2 regions of the Eleftheria terrae genome follow, and region 2 is predicted to be linked to the other one. Evidence: predicted binding sites of a transcription regulator. Region 2 holds the regulator's gene; the other holds the start of a gene.

Region 1 (15,242 bases), 2.2 Mb from region 2:
CCCGGCACCCGCCGGAAATGGCCTGCCCCCCGCGATTTCGGAATCTGAATCGCTTTCTTTCTGTGCCTGCTCCCCCAGGCGCAACCGCATGCACTCCCCGCGTGCGCCTTGTTGAGCGCCGCCTCTCGCCGGTGTCGGCCATGAGGAGCCAGGCCTCTCCCTGCTCTCTCGGCGTCCGCTGGGATGCTGCACACACGGCGCGACGTCGCACGGCCATCAGGACATGAGCCCGATCGTGAGCGGACTTTGACGCGAAGCTCCGGAGTGACAGATGCAAATTTGCTTGCCGGCAGATGACGAGATTCGGTCCCTGCAGTCGCAGGAACAAGGGTTCTACTGGAGCGCCTGCTGCGACAACCTGCTGCGCAAGCATGGCGTCATTCCCTGGCCGCCTGCCACATCACCCGGCACAGCGAGCTTGCGCATCTTCACCCGCGGCGGAGAGCCGGGCGACTGCACCGACCCTGTCTTGCTCGAAGGACCCTTGTCTGCATCCGCGCTGAGGCAATGGGGGCTGGTCGCACAGAACCACGAGGCATCGTCGCTGCAACTGCATGCGGCCGCGGGACGCAAACTTTCGCCGTTCGAATATCCACGGGCGATGTTGCTCGCCAAGCATCCGGTCACCGGCGCCCGGGGTGAGCCATATCTGCATGTGCCAGCCGAGCGCCGGCACCACCGGGTGTCGTTCCAATTCCAGTCATTCGAACCCGCAAACGGTTGGAAGCCGGTGCTGTTCGCCTCGCAAGGCGAGGCGGACGAGCGGCTACTTGCGGTGGCGGTCACCGACGGCCGTCGATTGGCGCTCGGCATTCCGCTGATCGATCTTCTATGCTCGATGATGGCCTGGCCACCCCTTCCGGACGGCTACTTCCGGATGGCCAGCGAATTGCCCAGCACCAGCCTCGAGCTGTGGCTCGTCGATGCCCTGCACCGTCTTGCGACGGACAACCGCGTGCCCTGGATCCGGGTTGCTCCCTGGCCCGGCGGCAGCAAGTGGGCATGCACCGTGCGGGCTGACTACGACAGGCCGATCACCGACACTCAACTGAGGCGGCTACTGGCCGTATATGAACGCCACCATATCCGGGCAAGCTGGTGCTTTCTCGAGTGGAACTGCCCGGCACATCAAACCCAGCTGCTGGCGCGCGCCGGCCATGAAGCGGCCCTGCACACCGGTGCCAGAACGCAGCAGGACTTCGACGCGGAAATCGCATCCATCGAGTTGGAAACCGGGCTCTCCCTCGCAGGCGTCACATCGCATGGCGGGGACTATGTCGGCTTCCTCGGCGACATGCAGTACCAGTGGGCCGAGCAGGCCGGCATGCGCTGGAGCGAGTCCATCGGCCGGGTCAGCCGATGGCCGAACCGGGTCGTGCACATCGTGGACGGCATTCCGCGCACCAGCCGCCTGATGCTGATGCCGACCCACTCCAGCCTCGATGCCGGCACGAAGCCCGACCAGCATTACCTTGACCGAGTGATCCGGGCACGGAAATCCGCCGTTGCCGAGGGCGGCCATTTCGTGTTCATGAACCACCCCGACCTGCATGAAGCCCAAGTGGTCGAGGCCCTGCACTTGACCGGCCTGCCCCAGCCCTGGTCGGCGACTTTCGATGAGGTCGCCCGCTGGGCCGGCAGCAGCAAGTACGACATCGAACTGCAAGTAGCCGCCGATGGAGTGCATGCGGTGTTTGCCGAGCCGGTCGGTTTCGATTTCAGTATCGAATCAGAAAGCGGTGCCGGTCGGCGGGTCGTGCCCGTCGCAGCGGGCGCTACCCGTATCAAGGTGATTTGACCTGAGGTGAAGACGATGACCACAGACCCGATCCACGGCCCCATCGGCCTCGTGCTTTCCGACAGTTCTCACCGGGACCTGGAGATCAAGAAGCTGAAAGAAGTGGCTCCCGAGCTGACCCGACGCTCGACACGCATCTTCGCGCAGAACATGGGCATCGCGATGTACCCGCCCGACCAGGCGGTCGTCGGTTCCTTCTACTACCCCGACGGCGCCGCCGGCTTCGACCTGCTCGCCCTGGGCACCAACAACCGCATATTCCGGGGGCCGTGGGGACATGCCTTCTACCGCCGGTTGAACACGATGCTGTCCCCCGGTGGGCGCCTCGTGTTGCCTTTGACGCCAAGGGCGAGCGAGCGGGGCTACTGGACGATGGAGGAACTGCGAGAGCTGTTCCGCAACGAAGGGCAGGTCTCCGAGTCAGGCGCCTTCATCACCTTCCCAAAGTGCCCGGACATGGCGCCCAGCGATTCCCTGCTGGACTGGTATTTCGACAACTATGCGCAGCTGATCTGCGGCGACATGGTGAATCGCCTCATCGGCCAGGCGGCACATGTGCAGCGTTTCGACGACCTGTTTCTGGAACTGGCCCTGGACGGTGCGGCCACACTGGTCGATGCCCCTCGACGCTGGGTGACGCAGGGCGAGGTGCTGAAAGACACCCGCTGGTTCGACAGCGCCGAAGCCAACGAGAAAAATCCGTCCAAGACCCTCGGGTCCGAACTGTCGGCCAGCCTGAAGGTGGCCAGCTACCTCATCTCCGGGCTCAGCTACAAGGCTGCGGTGATGGAGTACATCATCCGCACATATTGCCGTGCCAAGGGCCCGCTGTCGTATGTGGACTTCGGCGGCGCATTCGGCCAGCTGGTCATCGAGCTGCTGCTCGACCCGCGGACCCGGCTGCAGAAAGGTGTCTGCTGCGACTTCAACAATCTTTACATCGCGAGTGCCTACCGGATCTACCGCGGGCTGCGCGACAAGCTGTACAACCGCTTTTTCGTCAGCGGCAGCAAGATGCAGGACTTCCGGTTCGACCAATCCTATTCGGTCATTTCGTCCTTCTCGACGCTGCTGTATGTGCCGAGGGATCAACGCATCCCGACCCTCGAGCGATGCTGGGAACATCTGGCGCCAGGCGGAGTGATGGTGATCTTCGAGGCACCGAAGGCGAATCCCAAGAACAAGGACTACGGCGTGCAATTCACCGCCGCCGAACTCGACGACGTTCTGGGCCGCTTCGGTGAAGTGCACAGAGTGGGGGCCACGGAGATTTGCACCATCTCCGCCGAGGAGGCGAAGGAGAACTCGGTGTTTCGCGTCGTCGCCAAGCCGCCATCGGATGGTTGACTGGCAGGGAGTCCTCCAGATTGATCGAAATCATCATCCCCGATCTGCCAGCCACCCGGCAACTTCAGGAGACGCAAGGGCGCTACTACTGGAGTCGCGCGGCGGAGTTGCTGTTTCGCAGGGAGGGCGTCATCTCGGTGCGCCGCACGTGCAGGCCGTCTGCCGACACATCCACCCTGCTCATCTGCCGTGACACGGCAGCGCCGTCCGACAGTGGCAAGCAGCCGCGGGTCTTCGAAGGCCCCTTGCCGGCAGACACGCTGGACACCCTGGGGCTGCAGCCGACCTGCTGTGAGGCTCAGACCTTGATGGTCGACCACAACAGCTCGCTTGCCCTCCACCTGCCCGAGATCCTGGTCCGCAGGGCGGACAAGACGACAGCTGCGCTCGATTTCGACGACAGCGCCGCAAAGTGGCGGAACTCGCCTTTCCAGGTCCAGTTCCTGAGCGGTGCCGGCTGGACGCCGGTGCTGTACGCGACCGAGCCGACCCGTGGCCTGGAAGGCGCCATCGCCGTGCGGCGCGGCCGGGATCTCGTCATCGGCGTGTCGGCTTTCGACCTGTTGGCTCGCTGGCTCGCGGTGCCGCCGCTGGCAGCCCGCTACGGCGGCTTCTCGCGCATGATGCGCCACGATCTCTTGAGCGAGCGTTTCGTATCGCTCGTGCTCGAGCATGCGGGCAGTACCGGCGGCACGCCGGCACTCGTCATTGATCGCTGGCCACGGGGCCATTCCTCGGCATTGACTGTTCGCCACGACTATGACCGGCAGGCCGATCCTTCGCTCATCCAACACCTGCTTCAGCACTACGACGACCTGGGCGTGCGCGCCAGCATCGGTTTCCTGCCCTACTTCCTGGAGCAAGACACCATCGCAGCATTCGAGGCCCGCGGTCATGAGATCCAGGGGCACGTTGCATCGCCGACACGGATCGATCTGCGGGAAGACCTGCGGCGGCTGCGCAACGAGTCTCGCGGGCCCGTGCTCGGCGTCACGATCCACGGGGGCCCGCAGGGTATCGGGTTTCGTGGCCAGACGCACTTCGAGTGGTTCGACGACAACGGCCTCGGGTACTGCGAGACGTTCGGCATCCGGGACACCATTCCGGTGCCGGTGTGCCGGCTCTATGACGACGTGCCGGACTGCTCCCGGATGATCGCCACCCCGGGCCACCTGAGCCTGGACGGCTCGACCGCCCCTGACGACCACCGTCTCGACACCCTGCTCGTTTCGGTGCCGCGCAGCCTCGAGCGCGGTAACCACACCATCATCATGAACCATCCCGATGTACATCACGACCAGCTGTGCACGCTGTTGTCGCGGATTCGATGGCGTGGTGTGTGGCGGGCCACAACCGCGGAGGTCATCCAATGGCACCGGGTCAGCCGCTATGAGAGCGTCGCACGCTGGACCGCAGCGGGGTACGAGGTGTCGTTCCCGCAGTCGCTCCCGCATGTCGCCACACTGTCCGCCGGCCATGCGCGGTTCGAGCTGGAGGTGCAGGCGCAGCCGCAACGCTGCCCGATGCCTGCACCGGCCGGCGTGGCCGGCCAGGGAGGCTGACTTCTGCCACATTAACGCCCACGCCCTCGGGCAGTGAGCGGGCGTCGCGGCGCCGCACAGGCTGGATCCGGCTAGACTCGACTGTTATCTAGTCCGGTTTTGAGACAGCCGGCGCTGCTTTGCCCTCCATCACCGACCATGAGCGCCTTCTCTCCTTCGCCTTCCGCCACCAAGGCGCCCCTCACCCCCCTCTCCCCCACCGGCGGCCACCTTTCCCGCATCGTCGCCGGCGCCTGGCGCATGGATGCCTGGGGCTGGACGCCGCAGCAGCGGCTGCGCTGGATCGAGCAGAACCTGGAGCTGGGCGTCACCAGCTTCGACCATGCCGACATCTACGGCGGCTACACCGTCGAAGGCCTGTTCGGCGAAGCCCTGGCCCTGGCCCCCGCGCTGCGCCAGCAGATGCAGCTGGTCAGCAAGTGCGGCATCCAGCTGGTGGCCCCCATGCGGCCCGAGCACCGGCTCAAGGCCTATGACACCAGCCGGGCCCACATCGTCGCCTCGGCCGAACGCTCGCTGCAGGAACTGCGCACCGACCACCTCGACCTGCTGCTCATCCACCGCCCCGACCCGCTGATGGACGCCGACGAAGTGGCCCGCGCCTTCGACGACCTGCGCCAGGCCGGCAAGGTGCGGCATTTCGGCGTCTCCAACTTCACGCCCGCGCAGTTCAGCCTGCTGGCCAGCCGCACCGAGCTGGTCACCCACCAGGTGGAATGCTCCCCCCTGCAGCTCGGCGTGCTGCACGACGGCACCCTCGACCAGGCGCAGCAACTGCGCTTCAAGCCAATGATCTGGTCGCCGCTGGCCGGCGGCCGCCTGTTCACCGCCGACGACGAGCGCAGCCGCCGTGTGCGCGCCTGCCTGGAGGCTGTCGGCCAGCGCCTGCAGTGCAGCGCGGCCACCGCCGCCTATGCCTGGCTGCTGCGCCATCCCTCCCAGCCGCTGCCCATCGTCGGCTCCAGCCGCGTCGAGGCGCTGCGCGAAGCCGTCGCGGCCCTCGGCCTGTCGATGGACGCGCCCACCTGGCATGAAATCTGGACCGCCAGCACCGGCCACGAAGTGCCCTGAGCCGGCAACTTCCCCCACCGCCCCCACCCGCGCTGCCGACCACCGCAAGATGACCACGACGCTGAGCCCCGAGCTGCTGCGCGCCTGCCTCTCGGTCTATCCCCGGCTGGCCTTCGTCGACCTGGAGACCACCGGCAGCCGCTGCGGCACCGACCGCATCACCGAGGTGGCCATCATCCAGGTCGATGAAGACGGCGTGCGCGAGTGGAGCAGCCTGGTGCAGCCGGGCATCCCGATCCCGCCCTTTATCCAGTCGCTCACCGGCATCGACGACCAGATGGTGGCCGAGGCGCCCACCTTCGACCGCCTCGCCGCCGACATCCATGCCCGGCTGCAGGACCGGGTGTTCATCGCCCACAACGTCGGCTTCGACCGCGGCTTCCTGCAACAACAACTGCAGGAGGCCGGCTTCGATTTCCGCCCGGCGGCGGCCTGCACCGTCCAGCTCTCGCGCCGCCTCTATCCCGAGCAGGACCGGCACAACCTCGACAGCCTGATCGCCCGCCATGGCCTGCGGGTGTCCGGCCGCCACCGTGCGCTGGACGACACGCGGTTGATCTGGCAGTTCTGGCAGATCGTCTGTCGGGACTTCAGCCCGGTGCAACTGGCCGCCGCGCTGCCCGCGCCACGGCCCCGCCCACCCGCTGTGGCGCCGCTGCAGCTTGATGCCACCCTGCCCGACGGCCACGGCGTCTGGCTGCTGCATGGTGAAGACGACACGCTGCTGCAGGTCGGCCGCGCGACCCGGCTGCGCCAGCAGCTGATGACGCTGCTGCGCACCGACCAGGGGCTGACGCCCGGCACCCGCTTGTCGGCGCAGGTCCGACGCATCGACTGGCTGGCCACCGAAGGGGCCCTGGGCGCCCAGCTGCAGGAGATCGTCCTCGTCAAGGCGCGCCAGCCCCGCCACCACCGCTTGCCGCAGCACCGCGATCTGCCGGCGCCGGCAGCCTGGCCCTATCCCGGCCCCATCGGCGTGCGCGAGGGCCAGCACAGCCTGCACGTGCTGGACGACTGGTGCTACCTCGGCACCGCCCGCGGCGACGCCGAGATCTGGCCGCTGCTGGCGCTGCCCCGCCGGTTCGACCACGACATCCACCTGCTGCTGCTCAAGCGGCTGCCGCGCCTGCCCAAGCGGTCCCTCATGCTGTTGGGCAGCCAGCTCGACTTCAACGCCCCGGCCGCCTGAGGCCACCGTTCCGGGGCGGTTCCGGCATCCAGGCGGCCCGGCAGGGCTGCTAGCATGGCGCCACCTCCGACCCTCCCCCGGGCCCCGCCCGACACCGATGAGCCAACACTGGTTTTCCGTGCTGCCTGGATCGCGGGCGCCGCTCTGCCGCCTCTACTGCCTGCCTTATGCCGGCGCCGGCCACACGGCCTACCGCCACTGGCGGCCGCTGCTGTCCGATCAACTGGAACTGGCCCTGGCAAAGTTGCCAGGCCGTGGCGACCGCTACAAAGACCCCCGCCCGGCCAGCATTGCCGAACTTGCCGACCAGATTGCCGACGCCATCGCGTCCCAGGGGCCGCACCGCTTTGCCTTGTTTGGCCACAGCATGGGCGCGCTCACCGCCTTCGAGGTGGCACGCCGCCTGGTGCAGCGCCACGGCCTAGCGCCGGAGGCCCTGTTCGTCTCGGGCCGCCGCGCCCCCACCGCGCCAGGCAGCCTGAGCAAGGTGCTGCAGCTCGATGACGACGGCTTCCTGGCCCATGTCCGTGCCATGGGCGGCTTCCCCGACGAGTTGCTCGCGCATGAGGAGGCCGTCGCGTTTTTCCTGCCCATCATCCGGGCTGATTTCTTCTGGGTCGACCAGCACCGCCACCAGCCGGGCCCGCCGCTGCCCTGCCCCATTGCCGTCTTTGGTGGAACCAACGATGGCAGCGCGCCCGTCGAGCTGCTGGCAGGCTGGAGCCAGGAAACGAGCGCCGGCTGCAGCACCGAGCTCTACGAAGGCGGCCACTTTTTCCTGTTCCCCCACCAACAGGCAGTGCTCGCCCGGGTGCAACAGCAGCTGGGCCTGGCGGCGGTGCCCGCCTGACCGCCAGCCGCCGCAGGGCGGTGCGCTTCTTGCCCGGCCCCAGCGCCGCACTTCCTGACGGGCCCGGCCCGCATCGGGAAGCACCGGCAAGGTGTCGCCGCGGCGGACCGCTCTGTTGCCGGGCTGCGGCGACGTCCGTTTCCATTCGGGAGGACGCCCATGCCAGCCCTGTCACGCCCCTTGCTGTTGCTCCTGTTCTCCGGCGCCGCCATCGGCGCGCCCATCGCCACGCCACCGAAGGCGGCGCCCCCGGCGGCCTTCAACACGGGCCAGCCGACCTACCGGGTGCTGGTGCGGCGTACGGCCGACGGCATTCCGCACCTGCGCGCGCAGGACGCGCCCAGCCTCGGCTACGGCCAGGGCTATGTGCAGGCGCAGGACAACCTGTGCACCCTGGCCGAGCTTTTCCTCACCCTGCGCGGCGAGCGTTCCCTGCACTTCGGTGCACAGGCGCGGCCCGCCACCGAATCCACCTTCGGCCAGCCGGCCAACCTGGAACTCGACTTCTTCTTCCGGCATGTGGCCGACGAGCCCACCGTGGAGCAGTACCGCCGCCAGGTCTCGCCCCTGCTGCAGCAACTGGTGCACGGCTGGACCGCCGGGTACAACCGGCTGGTGCGGGACTGGCGACAGGGCCGCCTGCCCGGGGCTCACCAGGCCTGCCAGCAGCAGGCGTGGGTGCGCGAGATCGACGAGTCCGATGCCTGGCGTCGCCTGCTGGCCCTCAGCGCGGCCGGGGGCTGGAGCGTGTTTGCCGAGCAGATTGCAGGCGCCCAGCCACCCGGGGCAGCGGGCGACGTGCTCCGGCGGGCCACCGCCGCCCTCGACCCGGCCGCCTTCTTCAGCCCGGGCCGTGGCCGTGGGCTGGGCAGCAACGGCCTGGCTTTCGGCGGCCAGGCCACCGGCACCCGCCACGGGCTGCTGGCCGGCAACCCGCACTGGTTCCTGCGCGGGCCCGACCGCTTCTACCAGGCCCACCTGAGCTTGCCGGGCACGCTCGATGTCGCAGGTGCCGGCATCCTCGGCGTGCCGCTGATCCTCATCGGCTACAACGCCCACCTGGCCTGGACCCACACCACGTCCACCGCCCGCCGCTTCGGCTTCTATGAACTGAGCCTGGCTCCGGGCTCGGCCACGTCCTATCTCTACGAGGGCCGGGTGCTGCCGATGACGGCCCACCGCATCACCGTGCCGGTGCAGCCGGTGGCACCGCGCTTCGAGGCCTCGGTCACCCGCACGCTCTACCGCAGCCATGCAGGCCCGCTCGTCGACCTGTCGGGCTTCTCGCCCGCGCTGGCCTGGACCCGCGACAAGGCCTTTGCCATCCGCGACGTCAGTGCCACCCACCCGCGCTCCTTCAGCCCCTTCCTGCGCTGGGCCGCCGCGCGATCGCTCGACGAGTTCATTCGCATCCAGACCGAAGAATGCTCGGTCCCCTGGAACAACACGCTGGCCGCCGCACGCGGGGACACCCGCGTCTGGTATGCCGACATCGGCGCGGTCCCGCATGTCACCGATGCGCACGCCGCCCGCTGCACGACGGACCTGGGCCGCGCCTTCGCGCCATTCGCGCCCGGCGTGCCCTTCCTGGACGGCTCGCGGGCCGACTGCGAGTGGGCCCGTGACGCCGACTCGCCCGTGCCCGGCACTTTCGGCGCCAGCCGGATGCCGAGCCTGCTGCGGCAGGACTATGTCGCCAACATGAACGACAGCCACTGGCTGAGCCAGCCCGCCGAACCGCTGACTGGCTTCGACCGCATCATCGGCCCGGAAGGCGCCCCGGTGTCGCTGCGCACGCAACTCGGCCACGCCATGGCGCAGGCCCGCCTGGCTGGCACCGATGGACACGGTGGCCGGCGAACCGACGCATCAAGCGTGCAGCACCTGCTGCTGGACAGTCGATCCCTCTCGGCCGAGCGGTTCAAGGCACAGGCGCTCGCGCTGGCCTGCGCCGAGCCCCAGGTGGCCCTGAGCGACGACAGCCTGAACGGCGAGCACTTCGAGCCACCTCGGCGCATTGCGGTGCAGGCGGCCTGCCGGCAGCTCGCGGCCTGGAACAACACCGGCACCCGCCACGCCCGCGGCGCCCACCTGTGGGACGAGTTCTGGGCCCGGCTGCGCCGCATCCCGGCCGAGCAGCTCTACGCCGATGCCTTCGACCCCCGGCGGCCCTTGAGCACCCCGCAGGCGCTGAGGCCCGACGCGCGCATTCCGCAAGCCCTCGCCGCTGCGGTGCTGCGCGTGCAGCAGAGCGGCTACCCGCTCGACGCAGAGCGCGGCGACACGGTCTTCCTGCGCCGCGGCAGCGAGCGGCTGCCGCTGTACGGCGGCTGCGAAGAACACGGCTACTTCACGCTCGCCTGCTCGGCCTACCGCATCGAGCAGGGCGGCTATGCGGTGGAGGGCCAGCGGTTCAACAACAGCTATCTCCAGGTGGTGGCCTTCACCGACGCAGGGGTGCAGCCCTGGACGCTGCTCAGCCACTCGCAGTCCGACGATCCGGCCTCGCCCCACCATGCCGATGCCAGCCGCCGCTACAGCGCGGGCCGGTGGTTGCGGGTGCCGTTCACGGAAGCCGAGATCACCGCGGCCCGGCCGCCGGTCGCGCTGTGGCTGTCGGAATAGGCCGGCACGGCCTTTGCCGAAGTGCGGCTCGTGGGCGCGCGGTGCCGGGCGCCCACCGCCTTCCCTACTTCAAGGAGTCCCATGTCCGCCCCTGCCTCCTACCTCCGCTACAGCGAGCAGCTGGAGCAGCGCCAGCCGAATGAAGAGCAGCTCATCGAGCAGATCGTCGCCTCGATGGGCCGGGTCAATCGCATCGTCTTCGACCGCCACCGGCATGCGGTGCGCGACGCGCATGCCAAGAGCCACGGCATCCTCAAGGGCCGCCTGACCGTGCACGACGGCCTGCCCGGCTTCCTGCGCCAGGGCGTGTTCGCCGAGCCCCGCAGCTACCCGGTGGTGGTGCGCCTGTCGAGCGCGCCGGGCGAGCTCATGAGCGACCGAGTGCCTTCGCCACGCGGCATGGCCATCAAGCTCATCGGTGTCGACGGCCCGCGCCTGCTGCCGCAGGCCCGGCCAGCCCGCACCCAGGACTTCCTGCTGGTCAACCATCCGGTGATTCCCTTCGGCCATGTGCAGGCCTACTGGGAAGCGCAGCAGGCCATGGAGAAGCACATCGACGACCCCGAGCTGCTGCGCCGCACCGTCGCGGCCCTGGCCCGTGGCGCCGGCAAGGTGGCCGACCTGCTGGGCGTGGAGAACCCGACGCTCGACACCCTGGCCACCCCGCGCGACCACCTGCTGGGCGACACCTACTACAGCATGGCCGCGCTGCGCTACGGCGATCACGTGGCCAAGGTCAGCGCCGCCCCCTTGTCCGCCAGCGTGCGCCGGCTCGCCGGCCAGCCGCTGCCCGGCGAAGGCGACTCGGCCCTGCGCGACGCGGTGGTCGACTTCTTCAGCCGCGAGTCGGCCGAATACCAGCTGAGGGTGCAGCTGTGCACCGATCTCACCCGCATGCCGATCGAGGACGCCTCCATCGAATGGCCGGAATCCGACTCGCCCTGGCTGCCGGTGGCCACCCTCTCGCTGCCGCAACAAGACGCCTACAGCCCCGCGCGGCGCGTCTGCGGCGACGACATCCTGTCCTTCAACCCCTGGCAGGGCATCGAGGCGCACCGCCCGCTCGGCTCCATCATGCGGGTGCGCATCAAGGCCTACGAGCAGTCCTCGCGCTTTCGCCACGAGATGAACCTGCAGCCGCGGGTGGAGCCCGACGCGCTCGACCAGATTCCCGACTGAGGCGCAAGCCGCCCCGCTTCCAGGAGATCCGCATGATCCACACGCCCCTGTTTCCGACCGCGCGGCACGCGCTGTCCCTGGCACTGCTGGGCCTGCTGGCCCTGGCCGGCTGTGGCGAGACCGCCCGCCTGCCGGTGTCGGCCGGCACCGGCCCGCAGCCCCAACTGCCCGAGCCCCGGCGCACACTGCTGCCCACCGTGCACATCGCCCCCGCCAAGGGCTGGCCGGCCGGCGGCAAGCCGGTCGCTGCCGAAGGCCTGGTGGTCGACCGCTTCGCGGACGGCCTGGAGCACCCGCGCTGGTTGCATGTGCTGCCCAATGGCGACGTGCTGGTCGCCGAGACCAACGCGCCGCCCAAGCCCGAAGGCAGCGGTGGCGGCCTGCGCGCCTGGGTGATGCAGCGCGTCATGTCGAAGGCCGGCGCTGGCGTGCCCAGCGCCAATCGCATCACTCTGCTGCGCGACGCCGACGGCGACGGCGTGGCGGAGACCCGCTCGGCCTTCCTGGAGCGGCTGAACTCGCCCTTCGGCATGGCGCTGGTGGGGCAGGATGTCTATGTCGCCAACACCGACGCGGTGCTGCGCTTCCCCTACCGAGACGGCGAGACCCGCATCACCGCGCCCGGCACCAAGCTGGTGGACCTGCCGGCCGGCCCGCGCAACCATCACTGGACCAAGAACCTGATTGCCAGCCGCGACGGGACCAAGCTCTACGTCACCACCGGCTCCAACAGCAACGTCGGCGAAAACGGCCTGGACGAGGAAGTGGGGCGGGCCGCCATCTGGGAAGTCGACCTCCGCAGTGGCCAGCACCGGCTGTTCGCGACCGGCCTGCGCAATCCCAACGGCCTGGCCTGGCAGCCCGACACCGGCGCGCTGTGGACCGCCGTCAACGAGCGCGACGAGATCGGCAGCGACCTGGTGCCGGACTACATGACCTCGGTGCGCGACGGCGGCTTCTACGGCTGGCCCTACAGCTACTACGGCCAGCATGTGGACCGGCGGGTCGAGCCGCAGCAGCCCGACCTGGTGGCCCGCGCCATCGTGCCCGACTATGCACTCGGCCCGCACACGGCCTCGCTCGGCCTGGCATGGTCGGGCGGCACCTCGCTGCCGGAGCGGTTCCGCAGCGGCATGTTCATCGGCCAGCATGGGTCCTGGAACCGCCAGCCGCGCAGCGGCTACAAGGTGGTGTTCGTCGCCTTCCAGGGCGGCAAGCCGGTGGGCCAGCCGCAGGACGTATTGACCGGCTTCCTGAACGACACCGGCGAGGCGCAGGGCCGGCCGGTGGGCGTGGCGCTGGACAAGACCGGCGCACTGCTGGTGGCCGACGATGTGGGGAATGTGGTGTGGCGAGTGCGGGCCGGCACAGCGGCCGCACCGGCCTCCGCGCCAGCAGCCTCGGCCGCAGCGAACCCTGCGGCACCGCAGTAGCCAGTCCGGGGACTCCAGCCACCCCTGGATCGCACAGCCCGTCAACAGACTCGCCCCAAGCGCCTGCAGCCTCTCCTGGTGCAGGCCGCCCGCGCTGGCTCGTGCCGGCGCTGAACGGGCCGGCCTCTACATTCCCCTGTCCCTCCCTCTTGAATCGCCTTCGGCCGTCCCTATAATTGGTCCTGTTAGCACTCAACAGTAGCGAGTGCTAGTTGATGTCAACGAGCGCTCACTTGGCGCTCGTTCCTTCTCAGAAGTGCCTTCTCAGAATCCAAGGAGATGCAATGAAACTTCGTCCGTTGCACGATCGCGTGATCGTCAAGCGCCTCGAGAACGAAACCAAGACCGCTTCGGGCATCGTGATCCCCGACAACGCTGCCGAGAAGCCTGACCAAGGCGAAGTGCTGGCAGTCGGCGCGGGCAAGCGCAACGAGAAGGGCGACTTCGTGGCCCTGAACGTCAAGGTCGGCGACCGCGTGCTGTTCGGCAAGTACAGCGGCCAGACCGTCAAGGTCGACGGCGACGAACTGCTGGTCATGCGCGAAGAGGATCTGTTCGCCGTCATCGAGAAGTGATTCTCTGACCCGCGACACCTCTCATCCAACCAGTTCATAGCATTCGGAGAAATCAAACATGGCAGCTAAAGACGTCATTTTCGGCGGCGAAGCCCGTGCCCGCATGGTCGAGGGTGTGAACATCCTGGCCAACGCCGTCAAGGTCACCCTGGGTCCCAAGGGCCGCAACGTGGTGCTGGAGCGCTCCTTCGGCGCCCCCACCGTCACCAAGGACGGTGTGTCGGTCGCCAAGGAAATCGAGCTGAAGGACAAGCTCCAGAACATGGGCGCCCAGATGGTCAAGGAAGTCGCTTCCAAGACCTCGGACAACGCCGGTGACGGCACCACCACCGCCACCGTGCTGGCCCAGGCCATCGTGCGCGAAGGCATGAAGTACGTGGCCGCCGGCATGAACCCGATGGACCTGAAGCGCGGCATCGACAAGGCGGTCACCGCCCTGGTCGAGCAGCTGAAGGCCGCTTCCAAGCCCACCACCACCTCCAAGGAAATCGCGCAAGTCGGCTCCATCTCGGCCAACAGCGACGAATCCATCGGCAAGATCATCGCTGACGCGATGGACAAGGTCGGCAAGGAAGGCGTCATCACCGTCGAAGACGGCAAGTCGCTGGACAACGAGCTGGATGTCGTCGAAGGCATGCAGTTCGACCGCGGCTACCTGAGCCCCTACTTCATCAACAACCCCGAGAAGCAAAGCGCGCTGCTCGACAACCCCTTCGTGCTGCTCTACGACAAGAAGATCAGCAACATCCGCGACCTCCTGCCCACGCTGGAGCAAGTGGCGAAGGCCGGCCGTCCGCTGCTGATCATCGCTGAAGAAGTCGAAGGCGAAGCGCTGGCGACCCTGGTGGTCAACACCATCCGCGGCATCCTGAAGGTCGTGGCCGTCAAGGCTCCGGGCTTCGGCGACCGTCGCAAGGCCATGCTGGAAGACATCGCCATCCTGACGGGCGGCAAGGTCATCTCCGAAGAAGTCGGCCTGACGCTCGAGAAGGTCGCCCTGGCTGACCTGGGCCAGGCCAAGCGCGTCGAAGTGGGCAAGGAAAACACCACGATCATCGACGGCGCCGGCGCCGCTGGCGACATCGAAGCCCGCGTGAAGCAAATCCGCGTGCAGATCGAGGAAGCCACCTCCGACTACGACCGTGAGAAGCTGCAAGAGCGCGTGGCCAAGCTGGCCGGCGGTGTGGCAGTGATCAAGGTCGGTGCTGCGACCGAAGTCGAGATGAAGGAGAAGAAGGCCCGTGTCGAAGACGCGCTGCACGCCACCCGTGCCGCCGTCGAGGAAGGCATCGTGGCCGGCGGTGGCGTGGCCCTGCTGCGTGCCCGCCAGGCGGCTGGCCAGATCAAGGGCGACAACCCCGACCAGGAAGCCGGCATCAAGCTGATCCTGAAGGCCATCGAAGCCCCGCTGCGCGAAATCGTGGCCAACGCTGGCGACGAGCCGAGCGTGGTCGTCAATGCCGTGCTGAGCGGCAAGGGCAACTACGGCTTCAACGCTGCCAACGGCCAGTACGGCGACATGATCGAGATGGGCATCCTGGATCCGACCAAGGTGACCCGCACGGCGCTGCAAAACGCCGCCTCGGTCGCTTCGCTGATGCTGACCACCGAGT
Region 2 (15,242 bases):
CGGCGACCGGCTGCGCGACCGCCACGGCAGCGCGGCGGTGCTGCTGCCCGGCTGCGCCCTCGCAGCGCTGGGGGCGGGGTTGTGCGTGTGGGGCGGGGCACGCGAGGCGGCCTTGCTCGGCTTCGTGCTGGTGGGCCTGGGGCTGTCCAACGTGATCCCCATTGTGTTTGCGCTGGCGCCCCAGGGCGACGCACGCGCACCGGAGGCCGCCATCGCCTTCGTCTCGGGCATCGGCTTCGTCGGGTTCCTGGTGGGGCCGCCGCTGGTGGGCCTGTGGAGCAGCGTGTGGTCCTTTGGCAGCTCGCTGCTGCTGGTGGTGGCCGCCTGTGCCGGGGTGGCGGTGCTCGCTGCCGGCATCGCGCCGCGCAGCCGCCCATGAGAGGATGCGCCCCATGACCCAGGCAGTCCACGACCTGCTCGCCGACGAACGGCGGCACTACATCCTCGACCTGCTGGCCCGCCAGGGCAAGGTGAAGGCCCAGCAACTGGTCCAGCTCTTCAAGGTGTCGGAAGACACCATCCGGCGCGACCTCAACGACATGGCGGAGCAAGGCCTGTTGCGGCGGGTGCACGGCGGCGCCCTGCCACTCTCGCCGACCGCGCCAGGCGCCAACTGGAGCGAGCGTGTCGGCGCGGACGAGCAGGAGAAGGCGGTGCTGGTGGCCGCCGTGCTGCGCGAGCTGCAAGGCGGAGAACGGCTGCTGGTCGACAGCGGCACCACCAACGCACTGCTGGCGCGACAGCTGCCGCGCTCGCTGCCGTTCACCGTCATCACCACCAGCCCCGAGACGGCGTTGGCCCTGGCCGATCACACCCGCTGCGAGGTCATCCTGGCCGGCGGGCGGCTGCACCGGGAATCGGCCTCGCTGTGCGGGCCGGAGGCGCTGCGGCTGGTGGAGTCCGTGCAGGCGGACCTGTGCCTGGTGGGGGTGTGCACGGTCTCGGCTGCAGCCGGCCTGCACTGCGACCATTTCGATGAGCTGGCGGTGAAGCAGGCCATGATGCGCAATGCCCGCCGCGTGTGGGCCATGGTGGGGGCCGCCAAGGTGGGCGGCCAGGGGGCCTGGCGGGTGGCCGGCGCCGGGCAGTTGCACCGGCTGTACACCACCGCCCCCGCCGAGCATCCGGAGCTGGCCCTGCTGGCGGAGCTGGGCGTGCAGCTGAGCTGCGTGGACCTGGGCTGACCGGGGGGCCGGCCGGCCGCCGGCCTCAGCTGCTGCGCTTGCCCGCCGGGCCTTTCAGCACCTGGCGCAGGGTGCCGAGCAGCTGCTCCATCGTGACGGGCTTGCTCAGGTGGGCGTCGAAGCCCGCTCCGATGGCACGCTGCACGTCCACCGCCCGCCCGAAACCGCTGACCGCGACCAGTCGTGTGTCGGCATGCCGGCGCGTGCCTCGCAACTGCTGCGCGAGCTGGTAGCCGTCCATGCCGGGCATGGCGATGTCCGAGACGATGACGTCGAAGCTGGCCTGTTCGGCAATGTGCAGTGCATCGGCCGCGCTGCCGGCCACGCTCACGTCCACCCCTTCGAGCTGCAGCAACTGGCGCAGCGTTTCGGCGGTCTGGCGCTCGTCGTCGATCAGCAGCACGCGCACCCCTTCGAGGCCCCCCTGCATGCCGGCCGCACCGAGCGGGCTGGCGGCGGGATCGTCAGTCTGCATCGGCAGCCAGACCGTGAAGGTGGTGCCCTTGCCCGGGCCTTCGGAAGACGCTTCCACCCGGCCGCCATGCAGCTCCACCAGTTGCTTCACCAGGGCCAGCCCGATGCCCAGTCCGCCTTCATGCCGGATGCTGCGCGACTCTGCCTGCTCGAACATGTCGAACACCTTGGGCAGGAAGGCCGGCTCGATGCCCTTGCCGTTGTCGGACACCTTCAGGCAGGCATGGTCCTGCTCCACCTGCAGCTGCAGCGCCACCCGCCCGCCCCGTGGCGTGAACTTGACCGCGTTGCTGACCAGGTTCCACACCACCTGCTCGATGCGCACCGCATCCGCCAGCAGGAAGACCGGGTCTTGCGGCAGGTCGAGCTGCACCTCCAGTCCCTTGCTGGCCGCGTCGGCGGCCGCCGCACTCGCAATGCGATGCACGATGGCCGCGCAGTCCACCGGCGCCAGCTTCAGCAGGAGCTTGCCGGTGTTCAGCCGCGACAGGTCGAGCAGGTCGTCGATGATCTGCGCCTGGCTGAGCACCGTGCGATGGATGGTCTCGGCTGCCTGCACCACCCCCGGCAGCTCTCGCGCGCCGGGCAGGCGGGTGAGCAGCTCGGCGTTCATCTGGATCAGGTTGAGCGGGTTCTTCAGCTCGTGCGACATGATGGCCAGGAACTCGTCCTTCAGGTCGCTGGCGGCCTGGGCGGTGGCCCGTTCCTCCGCTTCGCGTTTGAGCAGCCGTTCTCGCTCGGCCTCCATGTGCTTGGAGCCGGTGAGGTCGCGCGCGATCTTCGCGTAGCCTTGCAGCTCGCCGTCGCGGTACAGCGGCGTCATGATGCCGCTGCAGAAAATGCGGCTGCCGTCCTTGCGCAGGTGCCAGCGGTCGTCTTCCACCCGGCCTTCTTCGCGGGCCTGCCGCATGGCGTCCTCCAGGCGGTAGGGCTGGCCCGCATGGGGCGCGAACAGGAAGGACGGGATCTGCCCGGCCACCTCCGCGTCCGAGTAGCCGAAGATGCGCTCTGCCCCGCGGTTCCAGGTGGTGATGCGGCCGTCCAGGTCCATCGTGACGATGGCGTAGTCCTTCATGCTTTCGGCCACCAGCTGGATGCGCTCTTCCGCGTGGCGGCGGCTGGTGATGTCGATGAAGGTGAGCACCGCGCCGGCGATGCGGTCTTCGGTGGTGCGGTAGGGCAGCAGCCGGGCCAGGTACCAGCGGCCGTCGATGCTGCTCACCTCGCGTTCGATCTGCTTGAGCGACTGGAACGCATCGGCCGCGTCCTCGGCCAGGCGGTCGTAGTCCAGCCGGTGGCGGATGTCCAGCAGCGAGCGGCCGACGTCGCTCGGGATGATGCTGAAGATCTGCGTTGCCCGGGGCGTGTAGCGCTTGATGGACATCGCGCGGTCGATGAAGACGGTGGCGATGTCGGTGGAGGCGATCAGGTTCTGCAGGTCATCGTTGATCTTGCCGGTTTCCTCGACCTTGGTCTTGAGTTCGAGGTTGACGGTGATCAGCTCCTCGTTGATGGACTGCAGCTCCTCCTTGCTGATCTCGAGCTCCTCGGTGGTGGAGCGAAGCTCTTCGTTGATGGCCTGCAGCTCCTCGTTGGAGGCCTTCAGCTCCTCGGTGGACGTCTCGGACTGCTCGATGACGTTCTGCAACTGGTCCTTGATCTGTTTCAGTTCCTCGTCGAGCTGGATCACCAGCGGATCGCGTGCGTCCTCATTGCCGCCCACCGCGGTGATGCCCATGGTGTCTTCCACCTCCGCAAACAGCACCAGTACCAGCGGCGCCTGGCCGAGCGCGGACGGCTCCTGCACCGGGCGGGCCACCATGTTCACGTAGCGGACCTTCTCCTCGTCGTCGAGCCGCACCCGGCGCGCCTCGACGCTCTTGCCCGTCTGCAGCGCCTGGTACAGCGCGGTCCGCAGCTCCAGCCTCAGCTCGGGCCGCACCAGGGTCAGGAGGTGGTGCGAGGGTGTGCCGCCGGTGTAGCGCAGGAAGCGGCCGGCCTGCTCGGAGAGGTGGACGATGTTCGCTTCGGCATCGATCAGCACGCTCGGCGGGGCGTACTGCTCGGTGAGGCGCTTGTGCAGGTCGGCGTAGGTGACCTTGCGCTTCTCGGTGGGCAGGTCGCGCACGCCCGTCGGCGGTGCTTCGTGCACGTTGACGGGCAGGGTCGAGGCATAACGGGCCGTGTGCGGCACGATGTTGGCCCGGTAGATGCGGTTCTTCTTGTCGACCACCGAGAACAGCTGCGATGCCGCATCAGCCGATTCCGAGCTGCCCAGGAACAGGTAGCCGCCGGGCCGCAGCGCGAAATGGAACATCTCGAAGATCCGCGGGTGCACCTCGCGGTCGAGGTAGATGAGCAGGTTGCGGCAGCAGATCAGGTCGAGCCGCGAGAACGGCGGGTCGCGCAGGATGTTGTGGGCGGCGAAGAGCACCTTCTCGCGCACTTCCTGCCGCACCCGGTACTGGCTCGTTTCCTTCTGGAAGAACTGGCGCAGCCGGGCTGGCGGCACGTCGGTGACGATGGCTTCGGGGTAGGCGCCGCTGCGGGCCACTGCGATCGCCTGGTGGTCGATGTCGGTGGCGAACACCTGGATGTCGGGTGGATGGGTGTGCGACGCGGCACGCTCGCACAGCAGCATCGTCAGGGAATACGCCTCCTCACCGGTGGCGCAGCCGGCGACCCAGGTGCGTATGGATTCCGCCTGGCCGTCGTCCTCGAAGAGCCGGGGCACCACCTCGCGCTCCAGGGCATCGAAAGCCTCGCGGTCACGGAAGAAGTTGGTGACGCCGATCAACAGGTCCTTGAGCAGGGCCCGCGCCTCGTCCGGCTGGCCCTGCAGGAAGCGCCGGTAGGCCGGCAGGTTGGGCAGCGCGTTCACCTGCAGCCGGCGTTCCAGCCGCCGCAGCACGGTGGCCCGCTTGTAGTGCTTGAAGTCATGGCCGGTGCGTGTGCGGACCAGCAGCATGATGTCGCGCAGCGCCTCCTCCGCATCCTTCTGGGCGCTGGCTGAGGTGGTCTGCTCCGGACGGAGCAGATCCTCGTCGGCCTTCGGCAGCTCGATGGCGCGGGCGTTGTGCCAGATGTCGATCAGCTTTTGCGCCATGTCGCTGACCGGCAGCACCCAGTCCACCGCACCGGTGGCAATGGCGGCACGGGGCATGCCATCGAACTCAGCGTCGTCGGGCGACTGGGCCAGCGTGACGCCGCCTTGTTCCTTGAGCCGGGCGATGCCGCCGGCGCCGTCCGATCCGGTGCCCGACAAGACGATGCCGAAGGCCCGTTCGCCATGCACCAGGGCGAGTGCGCGGAAGAACAGGTCGATGGTGATATGGCGCCCCGCCGGCCGCTCGCCGTCGGTCACACGCAGGTAGCTGTCGTTCATCGACAGCAGCTTGCCGGGCGGGATCACGTAGACGCGGTTTGCCTCGATGCTGGTGGCCTGGGTCACCTGGAGCACTGGCATGCGGGTGGCGCTTTGCAGCATCGCGACCGCGTTGCTCGCGTGGTCGGGCGAGAGGTGCAGGATGACGACGAAGGCCATGCCGCTGTCCGCCGGCATCTGCTCGAAGAAGCGGACCAGCGCACCGAGCCCCCCCGCGGATGCGCCGATGCCGACGACAGGAAAGTTGAGGCTGCTGCGAGCCAGTTCGCCCGTGTCGGGCAGTGCAGAAGTGTCGGCGCTCATCCGGTCATTCTAAGAAGCGCCGGGTGGTTCACGACATCTCAAAACGCACAGGCGGCAGCGACGCCGGGTAGACCTGCAGGGCAGGGTGTAGCCCTTACCACGTTGCGCCCTGCACGCGCTGGCGCTCGGCAAGGCGCCGGCTGCCGCTGGTGCGAGGTATTGCGATTGCTCGCCTGGAGAGGCGACGGCAGCGGGAGATGCAGCATGTCATCAACGAGCGAACATCCTGGCCCGGCGCGGCCCGCGTCCTGGCCCCGCCCGGACCGCATGGCGACGGCTGACGCGCCGCCCTTGCGCATCCTGGTGGTCGACGACTGTGAGGCAGCGGCCGGCACGCTGGCCCAGTTGCTCACCCTGCTGGGCCACGAGACGCAGGTGGCACCGGATGGCGAGCAAGCCCTGCAGGCGGTCGAGCGGTGGCGGCCGGACTGTGTGCTGCTGGACCTTGCCCTGCCGCGTCTCGGTGGGCTGGAAGTGGCCCGCCGCCTGCGCCTGCGAGCCACGGACCGCCCCCTGCTGCTCATCGCGCTCAGCGGGTGGACCCGCGAGGAAGACCGCCTGGCGGCCTTGCAGGCCGGCTGCGATCACCATCTGGCCAAGCCGGTGGACTTCGAGCGGCTGTGCAGCTTGTTGCAGCCGAACGCGCCGGGAGCCGGGGGCGGGTGATCGGAATCTGTCTTATGGTGGATCGCCTGTTCGGGCACTGAGACAGTTGCCCCAGGCGTGCAGAGGCGTGGCGCGCGCCTGGGCCCTTGTTGGCACGTGCGAGGGCCAGGCCGGTGCGGCTCAGCCTTCCACAACCGGAGCCAGCGGCCTGGACGCCTCCTGCAGCTGCGGGCTGATCCGCTCGGCGAGAAAGTCGATGAACACCCGAACCCGGCGCGACATGTGGCGTTTCGCCGGGAAGACCGCATGCAGTTCCTCGACGTCGCCCGGGTTGAAGTCCTCCAGCAGCTGGATCAAGCGACCCTCCCGCAGGTCGTTGTCGATGTGGAACCGGCCGAGCCGGCTGATGCCCATCCCGCTCAAGGTGAGGCCTCGCAGCGTCTCCCCGTTGTTGGTGACCACCGGTCCCTGTACCGACAGTTCGGTCGACTGCCCGGCGATCTTGAAAGGCCATTGCGAGACCGATCGCTTGAAGTTGAAGCCCAGGCAGGTGTGCTTGGCCAGCTCGCCGGGATGGGCCGGGCTGCCATGCCGGCGCAGATAGTCCGGGCTCGCCACCACGGCATAGCGGCTCACGCCCAGAAGCCGGGCCTTGAACGCCGCATCGGCCAGGCGGCCGACCCGCACCGCAACGTCCACCCGCTCGCGCGCCAGGTCGACCACCTGGTCGGTGAGCGAGATGTCGAGGGCCACCTTGGGATAGCGCCGATGGAATTCCGGCAGCAGCGGGAGCAACTGGTGGGTCCCGAAGGGGATGGAGGCATTGACTCGAAGGATCCCCTTCGGCTCCACCGAGCCGGCCCCGATGGATTGCTCGGCTTCCTCCAGGTCGTCGAGGATCCGGACCGAGGCATCGAAGAAGGCCTCGCCCTCCGTGGTCAGCGTGAGTTCCCGTGTCGAGCGCAGGAACAGCACGACCCCCAGGCGCTCCTCCAGGCGGGTGATGAGCTTGCTCACCGCCGAGGGCGTCATGTCGAGCGATTTCGCAGCGGCGGAAAAGCTGCCGTCCTGCACGACCCTCACAAACACCGACATCTCTCCGCTTCGGTTTTCCATCCTGACAGTTCGCCCCGCTCGCTTGTGAACGCAGTTCCAGATTGCTGTTCCCTGCAGCGGCTTTTTGCCTCGGTCGATGCCTGACAAAGTTCCGCGGACTCGGGACAGCCATGCGACTGTACCGACCCTGAAAGGACTGAAGATGGATTTGAAACTGAAGGACAAGACCGCCTTGGTCACCGGAGCGACCGCCGGCATCGGGCTGGCCATCGCCAAGAGGCTGGCGCAGGAGGGTGCGGCGGTGGCCATCACCGGCCGCCAGGCGGGCAAGCTCGAGGCGGCTGTTCGGCAGATCCGTGCTGCGGCACCGGGCGCGATGGTCGATGCCGTGAGCGCGGACCTCGGCACCGCCCGCGGCGCTGCCCAGCTCACCGAGCAGCTGCACGACACCGACATCCTGGTGAACAACCTCGGGTTCTACGAAGCCAAGCCGTTCGCCGAGATCACCGATGACGACTGGTTCCGCATGATCGAGCTGAACGTGATGTCGGGCATCCGGCTGTCTCGCCACTACTTCCCGCGCATGTTGGCACGCAACTGGGGCCGCGTGATCTTCATCTCCAGCGAGGTCGGTGCATTCACTCCGCCTGACATGGTGCATTACGGCGTCAGCAAGTCGGCGCAGCTGGCCGTGGCGCGTGGCCTGGCCGAGCTGACCAAGGGCAGCGACGTGACCGTCAACAGCGTGCTGCCGGCCGCCACCCGCTCGGAGGGCATCGTCGAGTACCTGCGCCAGACGGCGCCGCGACCCGGGATGACGGACGCCGAGATCGAGGCCCATTTCTTCAAGACGCACCGGCCCAGCTCGCTGCTCGCCCGGATGATCGAGGCCGACGAGATCGCAGCGATGGTGGCGCTGCTGGCCAGCCCGCTGGGGGCCGCATCGAACGGCGCGGCGGTGCGCGTCGAGGGTGGCAGCTACCGCTCCATCCTGTGAGGACGGCTGACATGAAACGGATGATGTCTCTTCTGTCCCTCTCCTTTGCCGCCGCGATGGCGCCGGCCGGCGCCACAGAGCCGGCCGCCATGGAGCGCTGGAGAAGCTACGCCGGGGTGACCTGGGAGGCGCCGGCCGAGGGCAACACGGCGGATGCCGATTCGGTGAATGCGCCCATCGCGGGCCTTCACTTCGACCGGGCTGGCCGCGCCTTCGTCAGCACGCCGCGCCTCATCTCGGCCCGGTCCCCGGCGACCTTGAGCGTCTTGCACACCGGTCATGAATCCGGTCCCGCACGGCTACGGGCTTTTCCTTCCGCTGAAGGCAATTCCGTCGCCGCGGCGCCCGAGCAGCACCTGCGGAACGTGCTCGGCTTCCATGTTGATGCCCGCAACGGCTGGCTCTGGGCCCTGGACATGGGGTTCGTGGCCGGAGAGCCCGAAGCGCCGGTGGGCGCGCAGAAGATCGTGGTGTACGACCTGAAAAGCGGACGCACGGTGAAGCGCATCGGCCTGGACGCGGTGGCGGACCGCAAGGGCAGCTTCCTGAACGACCTTGCCGTCGACGAGCGGCGCAAGCTCGCCTACATCTCCGACAGCGGTCTGCGCAGCGCGCCCAGGAACCAGGCCGCCATCATCGTGGTGGATCTGGAGAGCGGGCGGGCGCGCCGCGTGCTCGATCGCCATGTTTCGGTCATGCCGGAAGCGGGCGTCAAGGTCACTGCCCATGGCGAGGCGGTCTGGCCGGGCCATCCGCTGACGCTGGGCATCAACGGCATCGCGCTGTCGCCGAGCGGGGACACGCTGTACTGGACCGTGACGACCAGCACGAAGGCCTACAGCCTGCCGGCAGCGCTGCTGCGCTCGAGCGCCAGCGACGCGCAGCTCGCTGCCGCGGTGACCCTGCTGGGAGACGTCGGCGGCAACACCGATGGCATCGTGGCAGCGGCCGACGGCCGGCTGTACATCACCGACGTCAGCCACAACGGCATTGTCCGCTTCGATCCGCAGACCCGGCGCATGGAGTTGCTGGGTGCGAATGAGGATGTGTACTGGCCCGATACGGCGACCCTCACGCCTGATGGTGACTTGGTGTTCACGGCCAGCCGGCTCAATGCGCACTTTGCCGGGGCGGTCAAGCCGGGCGCCGAGCGCTACGACCTGTGGCGGCTGAAGCTGCCCCGCTGACCGGCAGGCAGAGGCCCGGGCGGGACGGTCGCGGGCCCCTCGTGCGCCATCTCGATGCTGGCGTGAGCGGTGGCCGGGTCGACCTCTGCGCTGCAGCGGGGGTGGACCTTTGGCATGGTGATGTCGACCGGGGCTTCGCCAGGGTGGCGCTGCTGCGGTGCGTCTCGATATCCAGTACGTGGAAGCGAGCGCAGGGGGAGGGGGTGGTAGGCCGTGCAGGGCTCGAACCTGCGACCAAAGGATTATGAGTCCTCTGCTCTAACCGACTGAGCTAACGGCCCCCGGGGCGCATGCCTTCCTCCGCACGCCGCTCCTTCTCCCGCAGCGGCGGCCTGCCTTCCTGGCGCGCTTCTTGGCGCACATCGCGGACGCCCCTGCTCGCCAGAACCGGCCATTGTAGAGGCAGCCGTCCGCGCCACGGACCCATCGACGGTCATCGGTGACCGACACCACGAACTGGCACGGAGACGTCTCCCGGGGCAGGCCGGCACCGCCGCCGTTCCGGCGCTGTGCCCAAGCCGGGTCGCCCCACGGGGCGACGGCGGTTCGCATGACCGCGTGGGGGCACCGAGCGACAGGCCGGCGCCGGGCCGCCCATCCGCTCACCGGGCCGCCTACTTCTGGCTCAGCGCGTTGGACACCAGCCGGGCAGTGATGTCCACGATCTGGATCATGCGGTCATACGCCATGCGGGTGGGCCCGATGACACCCAGCGTGCCGACGATGGTGCCGTTCACCTCATAGGGGGCCGACACCACCGACAGTTCCTCGAAGGGCACCACCTGGCTCTCGCCGCCGATGTAGATGCGCACGCCTTCCGCGCGGCTGGACACCTCCAGCAGGCGCATCAGCTGCGTCTTCTGCTCGAACAGGTCGAACATCTTGCGCAGCGAAGCCAGGTCGCTGGAGAAGTCCTGCACCTGCAGCAGGTTGCGCTCGCCCGACACCACCAGCTGGTCGTGTTCGGCCAGCGCGTCGGAGCCGGCCTGCACGGCCGCCTGCATCAGCGCCGCAATCTCGCTGCGCAGCTGGTCCACTTCGATCTTCAGGCGCTGGCGCACTTCCTCGATGGCCAGGCCCGCATAGTGCGCGTTCAGGAAGTTGGTGGCTTCCACCAGCTGCGACTGGCTGTAGTCGCGCTCGGTGAAGATGACGCGGTTCTGCACATCGCCGTCCGGCGAGACCAGGATCACCAGCACCCGCCGGTCGGACAAGCGCAGGAACTCGATGTGGCGGAACACCGAAGGCTGGCGCGGCGACGTCACCACGCCGACAAACTGCGACAGGTTGGACAGCAGGTGGGCCGCGTTGGCGATGACTCGCTTCGGCTGGTCGGGCTGCAGGGGCTCGGCACCCTCCAGCGCGGCAGGATCGATCTCGCGCGGGCGGGCCGTCAGCATGGTGTCGACGAACAGGCGGTAGCCCCGTGCGGTGGGGACCCGGCCGGCCGAGGTGTGCGGGCTGGCGATCAGGCCCAGCTCCTCCAGGTCCGACATCACGTTGCGGATGGTCGCCGGCGAGAGCTCCAGGCCCGACGCCTTGGAGAGCGTGCGCGAACCCACTGGCTGGCCGTCCGCGATATAGCGTTCGACCAGCGTCTTCAGCAGCATCCGGGCGCGTTCGTCCAACATGCAAAAGATTGTAGAGCGCTGCCGGGCGGCTGATCCAGGGTGCCGTGCACAGTTGTATCGGGGCGTCTGCGCCCCGGCCAGCGGCGCCTGTCAGGCCTGCAGGGACGGCGCCTGGCACCGCGGTGTGGCAAAGGCGCTGTGGTGTAATCCCGCCATGCAGTCGCGCTTCCGTCATGTGGCCTTGATCGGCAAGTACCAGGCTTCAGGCATCGAGCCTGTGCTGGAGGAAATTGCGCAGTACGTCTCGCGCCTCGGCGCCGATGTCACGCTCGACAGCGACACCGCGCGCAACACCGAGCTGTCGGACTTTCCGACGCTCGATGTGGCCGGCATCGGCGCCCAGTGCGACCTGGCCATCGTGGTCGGCGGCGACGGCACCATGCTGCACATCGCCCGCGAGTTGTCGCGCTACGGGGTGCCCCTGATCGGCATCAACCAGGGGCGCCTCGGCTTCATCACCGATGTGCCGGTGCACCAGGTGGGCGACGTGCTGGGTGCCATGCTGCGCGGCGACTACGAGGAAGAACACCGCACCATGCTCGAAGGACAGGTGCTGCGCGACGGGGAGGTCATCTTCGACGGCATTGCGATGAACGACGTGGTGGTGAGTCGCGGCGCGACCGCCAGCATGGTCGAGCTGCGGGTGGACGTGGAGGACCAGTTCGTCGCCAACTTCCGTGCCGACGGCCTCATCATCGCCTCGCCGACCGGCTCGACCGCCTACGCATTGTCGGCCGGCGGGCCCATCCTGCACCCCGGCATCAAGGGCTGGGTGCTGGTGCCCATTGCACCGCACACCCTGTCGAACCGGCCCATCGTGCTGCCCGATGCCAGCCATGTGACGGTGGAGATCGTTGCCGGCCGCGACGCCAGCGCCAATTTCGACATGCAGAGCCTGGCCAGCCTGCTCCACGGCGACCGCATCCGGGTGCGGCGCTCCGCCCACCAGGTGCGTTTCCTGCATCCCCGTGGCTGGAGCTACTACGCCACCTTGCGCAAGAAGCTGCACTGGAATGAAGGGGTGGGGTCCTGAGATGCTGCGCCGCATCGTCCTGCGTGATTTCGTCATCGTCAGTGAACTCGACCTCGAGCTGGCTGGCGGTTTCTCGGTGCTCACCGGCGAGACCGGCGCGGGCAAATCCATCCTGATCGACGCCCTGCAGCTGGCCCTGGGCAGCCGCGGCGACGCCGGCGTGGTGCGCGAAGGTGCGCAGCGCACCGAGATCACCGCCGCCTTCGACCTGCCCGCCAGCCTGCTGCCCTGGCTCGAAGAGGCCGGCTTCGACAGCGGCGACGAGCTGCTGCTGCGCCGCACCATCGATGCCCAGGGCAAGAGCCGCGCATGGATCAACGGCAGCGCCGCCACCGTCGCGCAGCTGAAGGCCGCCGGCGAGCACCTGGTGGACATCCATGGCCAGCATGCCTGGCAGAGCCTGACGCGCAATGACTCGGTGCGCGCCCTGCTCGATGCCTATGCCGGCACCGAGCTGCAGCCGCTGTCGGCTGCCTGGGGGGCGTGGCGCGAAGCGCAGCAGCGCCTGGACGATGCCCGCAACCGCCAGGCCGACCTCGAGCGGGAGCGTGAACGCCTGAGCTGGCAGATCGGTGAAGTCGACAAGCTGGCGCCCGCCAGCGACGAGTGGGACGAGCTGAATGCCGAGCACAAGCGCCTGAGCCATGCGCAGGCCTTGCTGGACGCGGTGCAGGGCGCCCTGGAAGTCGTCAGTGAAGCCGATGGCAGCGCCGACGAGCTGGCCGGCAAGGCGGTCGAGAAGCTGCAGTCCGTCGCGGAATACGACCAGTCGCTGCAAGGTGTGGTTGACGTGCTGCTGAGCGTTCAGGCCCAGCTGCAGGATGCCTCGCACAGCCTGCACGGCTACCTGCGCCACACGGAGCTGGACCCGCAGCGCCTGCAGGAGCTCGACGAGCGGCTGGCCGCCTGGATCAGCCTGGCACGACGCTACCGCCGTCCGCCCGAGGAACTGCCGGCGCTGCTCGAATCGTGGAAGGACGAGTTGCGGCAACTCGACGCCGCCTCCGACCTGCAGGGGCTGGAGCGCGCCGCAGCGGCCGCCCGCAAACGGTACGACGAGGCGGCGCGGCAGGTGTCGCAGGCGCGCCGCCAGGCGGCGCCGCGGCTGTCCACGGCAGTGACCCAGGCCATGCAGGTGCTGGGCATGGCGGGCGGGCGCTTCGAAGTGGCGCTGGCCGCGCTCGAAGCGCCGCAGTCGTACGGCCTGGAAACGGTCGAGTTCCTGGTCGCCGGCCACGAGGGCAGCACACCGCGGCCGCTGGCCAAGGTGGCTTCCGGCGGCGAGCTGTCGCGCATCTCGCTGGCCATTGCCGTCACCACCAGCCGGCTGGGCGAAGCCGGCACCCTGATCTTCGACGAAATCGACACCGGCGTCGGCGGCGCGGTGGCGGACACCGTCGGCCGGCTGATGAAGCAGCTGGGCCGCGACCGCCAGGTGCTGGCCGTGACCCACCTGCCGCAAGTGGCGGCCTGCGCCGACCAGCACCTGCTGGTCAGCAAGGCCAGCAGCGGCGGCGTCACCACCAGTGGCGTCGCACCGGTCGCCGGCGAGCAGCGGGTGGCCGAGATCGCCCGCATGCTCGGCGGGCAACAGCTGTCGGGCACCAGCTTTGCCCATGCCCAGGAGATGCTGGCCACCGCGACGGCCGAGGCACCCATGCCCGCTGCGCCGGCCCGCCCACGGAAACGTTGATGAGCAGTCCTATCGAAGCCGGTGCCGCCCCCGAGGCCGGCGCCCCCCATTCCAACGGATCCTCGCTGCGCGAAGTCGTGCTCATTACCGGCATCTCCGGTTCGGGCAAGTCGGTCGCGCTGCATGCGCTGGAGGATGCCGGCTACTTCTGTGTCGACAACCTGCCGCCCGAACTGATCGAGAGCTTCGTGGCCCTGGAGCACTCGCGCAGCACGGCACGGCTGGCCATTGCAGCCGACGTGCGCAGCGCCCGCTCGCTGCCCCACCTGCTGCCGGCCATGAACAAGCTGCGCGAGGCCGGCGTGACGGTGCGCTCGGTGTTTCTCGATGCGTCCACCGACACGCTCGTGCGGCGCTTCTCCGAGACCCGGCGGCGTCATCCGCTGTCGGACCAGCACAGCCTGGGCGATGCGCATCGCGCCTTGATCGAGGCCATCGAGCTGGAGCGAGAACTGCTGTCCGACCTGCGTCAATCGGCCAGCGTGGTCGATACCAGCGAGCTGCGCACCGCGCAGCTGCGCAGCTGGATCAAGAACCTGGTGCAGGCACCGGCGGCCAAGCTGACGCTGGTGTTCGAATCCTTTGCGTTCAAGCACGGCGTGCCGCTGGACGCCGACTACATGTTCGACGTGCGCGTGCTGCCCAACCCCTACTACGTGCGGGAGCTGCGCCCGCAGACCGGCCGCGACGCCGACGTGATCGACTACCTCGAGAACCAGCCGGAAGTGCCGGAAATGGTGGCCCAGATCGAGGCCTTCATCCGCCGCTGGCTGCCCGCCTTCGAGCAGGACCAGCGCAACTACCTCACCGTGGCCATCGGCTGCACCGGCGGGCAGCATCGGTCGGTGTACTGCGTCGAGCAGCTCGCGCAGCGCTTCCGTGCCCGGGGTGCCACCCTGGTCCGGCACCGGGAGCTCGATGCGCGGGAGGCCGCGGCATGAGCCCCGCCACCGTCGACCTGCAGGGCCTGCCCCTGTTCCCGCTGCAATCGGTGCTGTTTCCTGATGGCCTGCTGGGACTCAAGGTGTTCGAGGCCCGCTACCTCGACCTGATGGGCACCTGCCTGCGCGAAAACCGCTCCTTCGGCGTGGTGGCCCTGCGGCGCGGGCAGGAAGTGAAGCTGCCGGCCGATGCGATCGAGTTCGAGCCGGTCGGCTGCCTGGCCGAGTTGATCGATGTGGACAGCACCCAGCCCGGCATCCTGCATGTGCGCTGCCGCGGCGGGCGACGCTTCCGGGCGCTCGACAGCTGGCAGGGCGAGGACGGCCTCTGGACGGCCGAGGTGGAGCTGATCGACCACGACGCCGCTGCGCTGCCCACCCGCGAGTTGCTGAGCACCGCGACCGCGCTGGCCCAGCTGATCCAGACGATGAAGCAGAAGGAGCAGGGCGCGCTGCCTTTCCTCGAGCCCTACCGGTTCGACGACGCCGGCTGGATCGCCAACCGCTGGTGCGAGATCCTGCCCATCCCGCTGGCCGCACGCCAGAAGCTGATGGAGCTGGACGACCCGCTGGTGCGACTGCAGCTGGTCCACCAGTTCCTGCGGCAAAAGCGCATCCTCGACAGCTGAGGCACCGGCCGCCGGTGGCCGGTGGGCCCTGCGGCTGCCTGCCGCGGCATCGGTGCGTTTCCTTCCGCTTCCTCCCAGGTATCGGCTCGGCTTCTTCTGCTTGGCGCCTTCGTTGCCCCCATC

The links. Region 2 encodes HrcA, which represses chaperone genes, less so after heat shock. Its sites were predicted from a motif close to TTAGCACTCNNNNNNNNNGAGTGCTAA; they were not measured.
Region 1: groES (co-chaperone GroES) is a predicted target of HrcA. The motif match lies at 13,240-13,266, and genes of this name have one in related genera.

The regions. Positions count from the first base shown of each region.
Region 1 is NZ_CP106951.1:2,212,521-2,227,762, forward strand. Features, by position in the region: gene N7L95_RS09655 (polysaccharide deacetylase family protein) at 272-1,798, shown strand; gene N7L95_RS09660 (class I SAM-dependent methyltransferase) at 1,814-3,145, shown strand; gene N7L95_RS09665 (hypothetical protein) at 3,166-4,707, shown strand; gene N7L95_RS09670 (aldo/keto reductase) at 4,846-5,778, shown strand; gene N7L95_RS09675 (3'-5' exonuclease family protein) at 5,828-6,967, shown strand; gene N7L95_RS09680 (thioesterase II family protein) at 7,065-7,817, shown strand; gene N7L95_RS09685 (penicillin acylase family protein) at 7,977-10,442, shown strand; gene N7L95_RS09690 (catalase family protein) at 10,524-11,621, shown strand; gene N7L95_RS09695 (PQQ-dependent sugar dehydrogenase) at 11,654-13,054, shown strand; gene groES (co-chaperone GroES) at 13,339-13,629, shown strand; gene groL (chaperonin GroEL) at 13,688-15,242, shown strand, end outside.
Region 2 is NZ_CP106951.1:4,376,277-4,391,518, forward strand. Features, by position in the region: gene N7L95_RS19575 (MFS transporter) at 1-379, shown strand, start outside; gene N7L95_RS19580 (DeoR/GlpR family DNA-binding transcription regulator) at 393-1,184, shown strand; gene N7L95_RS19585 (CheR family methyltransferase) at 1,210-5,346, opposite strand; gene N7L95_RS19590 (response regulator) at 5,614-6,012, shown strand; gene N7L95_RS19595 (LysR family transcriptional regulator) at 6,133-7,047, opposite strand; gene N7L95_RS19600 (SDR family NAD(P)-dependent oxidoreductase) at 7,211-8,005, shown strand; gene N7L95_RS19605 (L-dopachrome tautomerase-related protein) at 8,029-9,192, shown strand; tRNA gene N7L95_RS19610 (tRNA-Ile) at 9,397-9,473, opposite strand; gene hrcA (heat-inducible transcriptional repressor HrcA) at 9,807-10,823, opposite strand; gene N7L95_RS19620 (NAD kinase) at 10,978-11,856, shown strand; gene recN (DNA repair protein RecN) at 11,858-13,549, shown strand; gene rapZ (RNase adapter RapZ) at 13,549-14,490, shown strand; gene N7L95_RS19635 (LON peptidase substrate-binding domain-containing protein) at 14,487-15,119, shown strand.